Regions from separate parts of the Streptomyces sp. NPDC051214 genome, predicted to be linked through region 1. Evidence: predicted binding sites of a transcription regulator. Region 1 holds the regulator's gene; the other holds the start of a gene.
What was found. The regulator HrcA, encoded in region 1, represses chaperone genes, less so after heat shock. The targets are predictions, from matches to a motif close to TTNGCACTCNGNNNNNCNGAGTGCNAA.
Positions count from the first base shown of each region.

Region 2: a site for HrcA is predicted at 1,712-1,738, ahead of groL (chaperonin GroEL). Genes of this name have one in related genera too.

Region 1 covers NZ_JBFBAT010000002.1:543,267-546,836, forward strand. The annotation lists gene AB0M70_RS06795 (DUF3097 domain-containing protein) at 1-742, opposite strand, end outside; gene AB0M70_RS06800 (MBL fold metallo-hydrolase) at 777-1,520, opposite strand; gene hrcA (heat-inducible transcriptional repressor HrcA) at 1,722-2,738, shown strand; gene dnaJ (molecular chaperone DnaJ) at 2,739-3,570, shown strand, end outside.
Region 2 covers NZ_JBFBAT010000007.1:463,518-467,087, reverse strand. The annotation lists gene thrC (threonine synthase) at 1-525, shown strand, start outside; gene AB0M70_RS21130 (MoaD/ThiS family protein) at 628-903, shown strand; gene AB0M70_RS21125 (cold-shock protein) at 1,338-1,541, shown strand; gene groL (chaperonin GroEL) at 1,867-3,492, shown strand; gene AB0M70_RS21115 (hypothetical protein) at 3,544-3,570, opposite strand, start outside.

The sequences.
Region 1 (3,570 bases):
CCGAGCCCAGGATCCGCTGCCACGCGGCGCCCGTGTTGGGGGGCCAGCCCAGCGCTTCGCAGACGCCCGTCTTCCAGTCCTGGCCGCGCGGGACGCGGGGCCACGCCGCGATCCCCACCGACGACGGCTTCACCGCCTCCCACACGTCGATGTAGGGGTGCCCCACCACGAGGGCCGAAGGAGAACTCACCTGCGCCGCGATCCGTGATTCCTTCGAGCCGGGCACCAAGTGGTCCACCAGGACGCCCAGGCGCGCGTCGGGCCCGGGGGAGAACTCCTCGACGATCCCCGGGAGATCGTCGATGCCCTCCAGGTATTCGACGACCACGCCCTCGATCCGCAGGTCGTCGCCCCACACCCGCTCGACGAGCTCCGCGTCGTGCCGTCCCTCGACGTAGATCCGCCCGGCGCGGGCGACCCGGGCCCGCGCCCCCGGCACGGCCACCGAACCCGACGCGGTACGCGTGGCACGTACCGGAGTGGAGGCAGCGGACGGGCGGACCAGCGTCACCGTCCGGCCCTCCAGAGCGAAGGCACCCGGCGTCATCGGAAAGACGCGGTGCTTGCCGAAGCGGTCCTCCAGGGTCACCGTCGGACCCTCCGCCGTCTTCTCGCAGCGGATCACCGCCCCGCAGAAACCGGTGCTCAGCTCCTCCACCACGAGGTCCGCCTCCGCGGCGACCTCCGGCACGGGCTTCGGCTTCTTCCACGGCGGGGTCAAGTCTGCGGAGTACTGGCGCATTCGCATGACGATAAGAGAAGCGGCGTACGAGCGGCTACGACACGCCGAAGCGAGCCGCCAGTGTGGCGCGTTGCGCGCGGACAAAAGCCGCATCGACCACCGCGCCGTGCCCCGGCACGTACAGCGCGTTCTCGCCGCCCAGGTCCAGAAGCCGGTCGAGCGCGGCCGGCCACCGCGCCGGGACCGCGTCGGGGCCGGCCTGCGGTTCGCCCGACTCCTCGACCAGGTCGCCGCAGAAGACGATCTCGGGAGTGTCACCCGTGCCGGGGATCAGGACGGCAAGGTCGTGGCCCGTATGACCCGGGCCGACGTTCGCGAGCAGGACCTGCACCCCGCCCCCCAGGTCCAGCGTCCACTCCCCGCACACCGCGTGGCGCGGGCGGACGAGCAGGTCGGCCGCCTCCGCCGCCGCGTCCGGGGCGACCCCCTGCCGCACGGCGTCGTCACGCAGCTCGTCGCGCCCCCTCGTGAGCAGCGCGTCGAGCCCGACCGCGCCGTACACCTCCACCCCCGCGAACGCCGCGGCGCCCAGCACGTGGTCGAAGTGCGGATGCGTCAGGGCGAGATGGGTGACCCGGCGGCCCCCGCCGAGGATGCCGCGCGCCTGATTGCGCAGCTCCGCGCCCTCGCGCAGGGTCGCGCCCGCCTCGATCATCAGCGCCGATTCGCCGCCGACGACCAGGCCCGCCGTACAGTCCCAGACCGGCAGGCGCCTGCGTCCCACGTGCGGCGCGAGCCGCTCCCAACCCGCCTCGTCCCAAGCCAGTGCCACGTCCATGAAGCCGACGCTAGCCCCGCGCGGGCCGCTTGGCAGCCGTCACCCCGGCCGTCGGACCGACATGGGGTCCGGCCCTTGCCGGGCCCGTACCTCGCGGCCGTACACTGGGCGCGGTGCAGGCTGGCACTCACCTGCGGGGAGTGCCAGGCAAGGCCGCGGGGCAGACGGGCCCCAGGGCGAAAAGGTGGAGGTGTTGCGCGGATGCTCAGTGAACGCAGGCTCGAGGTGCTGCGTGCCATCGTCCATGACTACGTCGGCACCGAGGAGCCCGTCGGCTCCAAGGCGCTCACCGAGCGGCACAGCCTCGGGGTCTCGCCGGCCACCGTCCGCAACGACATGGCGGCGCTGGAGGAGGAAGGGTTCATCGCCCAGCCTCACACCAGCGCGGGCCGTATCCCGACCGACAAGGGGTACCGCCTCTTCGTCGACCGGCTCGCGGGCGTCAAGCCGATGGCGGCGCCGGAGCGCAGGGCCATCCAGAACTTCCTCGACGGCGCCGTCGACCTCGACGACGTCGTGGCGCGCACGGTGCGGCTGCTCGCGCAGCTGACCCGGCAGGTCGCGGTCGTGCAGTATCCGTCCCTCACGCGGTCGACGGTGCGGCACGTGGAGCTGCTCTCGCTGGCTCCCGCCCGTCTGATGCTCGTACTGATCACGGACACGGGCCGGGTCGAGCAGCGCATGATCGACTGTCCCGCCCCGTTCGGCGAGACCTCGCTCGCGGACCTGCGGGCGCGGCTCAACAGCAGGGTCGCGGGCCGTCGCTTCGCGGACGTGCCGCAGCTGGTGCAGGACATGACGGAGTCCTTCGACGCGGAGGACCGCGGCACGGTCGCGACGGTGCTCTCGACACTCCTCGAAACTCTTGTCGAGGAGACCGAGGAGCGGCTGATGATCGGCGGAACGGCCAATCTCACCCGCTTCGGACATGACTTTCCCCTCACCATCAGGCCCGTCCTGGAGGCTCTTGAGGAGCAGGTCGTCCTGCTCAAGTTGCTTGGCGAGGCCACGGATTCGGGCATGACCGTACGGATCGGTCACGAGAACGCCCATGAGGGACTCAGCTCTACGTCCGTGGTCTCCGTCGGCTACGGTTCGGGCAGCGAGGCAGTAGCCAAACTCGGCGTGGTCGGCCCGACCCGCATGGACTATCCGGGAACGATGGGAGCAGTACGCGCAGTGGCACGTTACGTCGGACAGATCCTGGCGGAGTCGTAAGTGGCCACGGACTACTACGCCGTACTAGGCGTGCGCCGCGACGCTTCCCAGGACGAGATCAAGAAGGCCTTCCGGAGGCTTGCGCGAGAGCTTCACCCGGACGTCAATCCGGATCCGAAGACTCAGGAGCGCTTCAAGGAGATCAACGCCGCGTACGAGGTGTTGTCGGACCCGCAGAAGAAGCAGGTCTACGACCTCGGCGGTGACCCGCTGTCCCAGGCGGGCGGCGGCGGTGCGGGCGGTTTCGGGGCCGGTGGCTTCGGCAACTTCTCGGACATCATGGACGCGTTCTTCGGCACGGCGTCGCAGCGTGGCCCCCGGTCGCGCACGCGCCGTGGCCAGGACGCCATGATCCGGCTCGAGATCGACCTGGACGAGGCGGCCTTCGGGACCACCAAGGACATACAGGTCGACACGGCGGTCGTCTGTACGACCTGCAGCGGTGAAGGTGCCGCGCCGGGGACGTCCGCGCAGACGTGTGACATGTGCCGCGGTCGCGGCGAGGTGTCGCAGGTCACGCGGTCCTTCCTCGGCCAGGTCATGACGTCGCGGCCGTGCCCGCAGTGTCAGGGCTTCGGCACGGTCGTGCCCACCCCCTGCCCCGAGTGCGCCGGCGACGGCCGCATCCGGTCGCGGCGGACGCTCACCGTGAAGATCCCCGCCGGTGTCGACAACGGCACGCGGATCCAGCTCGCGGGCGAGGGCGAGGTCGGCCCCGGCGGTGGCCCCGCCGGCGACCTGTACGTGGAGATCCACGAGCTGCCGCACGCCGTGTTCCAGCGGCGCGGGGACGATCTGCACTGCACGGTCACCATCCCCATGACGGCCGCGG
Region 2 (3,570 bases), on a different contig from region 1:
ATCGCCTCCGGCTCGCAGCTCACGAAGATCGACAAGGGTCTGAAGGAGCTCATCGCGCTCGGCCTCGTCGAGGACAAGCCCTACAAGATCTTCGGCGCCCAGGCCGAGGGCTGCTCGCCGGTGTCCACCGCCTTCAAGGCCGGACACGACGTCGTGCGCCCCCAGAAGCCGAACACGATCGCCAAGTCGCTCGCCATCGGCAACCCCGCCGACGGGCCGTACGTCCTGGACATCGCGCGTCGCACGGGCGGTGCGGTGGAGGACGTGAACGACGAGCAGGTCGTCGAAGCGATCAAGCTGCTCGCGCGGACCGAGGGGATCTTCGCGGAGACCGCGGGCGGTGTGACGGTCGGCGTCACGAAGAAGCTGCTCGAGGCGGGGCTCATCGACCCGGCGCTCACCACGGTGGTGTTGAACACGGGTGACGGCCTCAAGACCCTCGACGCTGTTGCCGAGACGTCTCAGGCGACCGCGACGATCAAGCCCAGCCTTGAGGCGTTTCGCTCCGCGGGGCTTGCCGGTTAGCCGCCGTAGGGCCTGAGCCTTCCTTCCCTCTGCGGACCGTCGTGGCTGGTCGCGCAGTTCCCCGCGCCCCTTACGGGGCCCGCATACCCCGAGGTGAATCCCATGAGCGTGAACGTCCGTATCCCCACCATTCTTCGCACCTACACCGGCGGTCAGTCCGAGGTCGCCGCCGAGGGTGCGAACCTCTCCGAGGTCATCGCCGACCTGGAGGCCAAGCACGCCGGTATCGCGGCCCGTGTCCTGGACGACCAGGGCAAGCTGCGGCGCTTCGTGAACGTCTACGTGAACGACGACGACGTCCGCTTCGAGCAGGGTCTTGAGACCGCGACACCGGACGGCGCGGGCGTCTCGATCATCCCCGCCGTCGCGGGTGGCTGATCCTGGTTGATTCTTTAAGGAAATACCCTGCGTAATGGTCATTGCCCCCTCCGCGAGAGAAACGGAGGGGGCAATTCCATGTGGTTGAGCGCGGTACAGTTGGGAAGCGAGCTTCCCCGTTTGTGCCGAGCGCATATACGAAGTCGCCCCGAGGGCGACAAGAAGTAGCCAAAGTGCACTGCCCATTTGCCCTTCTCGTGGCATTTGTCTGGCCCGACTTGCCCTGAACTCCGGCGAATTCTCCGCATATTACCGATCAGGCGTGCCCAGAATTCTCGTCCGATTGACCTGTTGCAGAGGGCAGTTGGACAGATACATTCAGCCGCGGTCGACGCGTTCCGGCGCACGCCTCCACAACCCATTGGGGGGGTGAGGTCTGACCCGGGTCCGCGAAGTGCGGGTCCGTGCAAGGGCCAGTAATAGGGGAGTTAGGCATGGCTCAGGGCACCGTCAAGTGGTTCAACGCGGAGAAGGGGTACGGCTTCATCGCGGTCGACGGTGGTGCGGATGTTTTCGTCCACTACAGCGCGATTCAGATGGACGGCTACCGCACCCTTGAAGAAGGTCAGCGAGTGGAGTTCGAGATCTCGCAGGGCCAGAAGGGTCCGCAGGCGGACATGGTCAAGCTCGCCGTCTGATCTCGGCGCGATCGGCCAGCGAACTTAGCGAGTGACGAGGGGCCCGCATCCCGACAGGGGTGCGGGCCCCTCGTGCGTCCGCGGCGCACTCCTGGCCGCGCGCGCCCTCCCGCGTCCGGGATCCGCGAGAGGCGCTTGCACTCGTAGGGGTCGAGTGCTAATCATTGGGCTTAGCACTCTCCGAGTGAGAGTGACAGAACTTGGATCGGGTCGGTGAGGCCCGCAGGCCGGGTGGGGCAAGGAACCACAAGGCTTGCAGGCCGTCCGTCGCGGGCGCTGGCGCGATCCGGAAGCATGCCACCCCTGTCCGGGAGGACCACTTCACATGGCCAAGATCATCGCGTTCGACGAGGAGGCACGGCGCGGCCTCGAGCGCGGCATGAACCAGCTCGCCGACGCCGTCAAGGTGACCCTGGGCCCCAAGGGTCGCAACGTCGTCCTCGAGAAGAAGTGGGGTGCCCCCACGATCACCAACGATGGTGTTTCCATCGCCAAGGAGATCGAGCTCGAGGACCCGTACGAGAAGATCGGCGCCGAGCTGGTCAAGGAGGTCGCGAAGAAGACGGACGACGTCGCCGGTGACGGCACGACGACCGCGACCGTCCTGGCCCAGGCGCTGGTCCGCGAGGGCCTTCGCAACGTGGCCGCCGGTGCCAACCCGATGGCCCTCAAGCGCGGCATCGAGAAGGCCGTCGAGGCCGTCTCGGGCGCCCTGCTCGAGCAGGCCAAGGACGTGGAGACCAAGGAGCAGATCGCTTCGACCGCCTCCATCTCCGCCGCCGACACCCAGATCGGCGAGCTCATCGCCGAGGCGATGGACAAGGTCGGCAAGGAAGGCGTCATCACCGTCGAGGAGTCGCAGACCTTCGGGCTCGAGCTCGAGCTCACCGAGGGCATGCGCTTCGACAAGGGCTACATCTCGGCGTACTTCGCCACGGACATGGAGCGTATGGAGGCGTCGCTCGACGACCCGTACATCCTGATCGTGAACTCGAAGATCTCGAACGTGAAGGACCTCCTTCCGCTCCTCGAGAAGGTCATGCAGTCCGGCAAGCCGCTGCTGATCATCGCCGAGGACGTCGAGGGCGAGGCCCTGTCGACCCTGGTCGTCAACAAGATCCGTGGCACCTTCAAGTCCGTCGCCGTCAAGGCCCCGGGCTTCGGTGACCGCCGCAAGGCCATGCTCGGCGACATCGCCATCCTCACCGGTGGCACCGTCATCTCCGAGGAGGTCGGCCTCAAGCTGGAGAACGCCGGTCTCGACCTGCTCGGCCGCGCCCGCAAGGTCGTCATCACCAAGGACGAGACCACGATCGTCGACGGCTCCGGTGAGAGCGACCAGGTCCAGGGTCGCGTCAACCAGATCCGCGCCGAGATCGAGAACTCGGACAGCGACTACGACCGCGAGAAGCTGCAGGAACGCCTGGCGAAGCTCGCCGGCGGTGTTGCGGTCATCAAGGCCGGTGCCGCGACCGAGGTGGAGCTCAAGGAGCGCAAGCACCGCATCGAGGACGCCGTTCGCAACGCGAAGGCCGCCGTCGAAGAGGGCATCGTCGCCGGTGGTGGCGTGGCGCTCATCCAGGCCGCCGCTGTCTTCGAGAAGCTTGAGCTCGAGGGCGACGAGGCCACCGGTGCCGCCGCTGTGAAGCTGGCCCTCGAGGCCCCGCTGAAGCAGATCGCGGTCAACGCCGGCCTCGAGGGCGGTGTCGTCGTCGAGAAGGTGCGCAACCTGACCGTCGGCCACGGCCTGAACGCCGCGACCGGTGAGTACGTCGACATGATCGCCGAGGGCATCCTCGACCCGGCGAAGGTCACGCGCTCTGCCCTGCAGAACGCCGCGTCGATCGCCGCGCTGTTCCTCACCACCGAGGCCGTCATCGCCGACAAGCCGGAGAAGGCGGGCGCTGCCCCGGCCGGCGGCGGCATGCCGGGCGGTGACATGGACTTCTGATCGACCTCTGGTCGATCTGCGTCCTGTACGTACCGAGGGCGGCACTCCTTCTCACGAAGGGGTGCCGCCCTCGGGCGT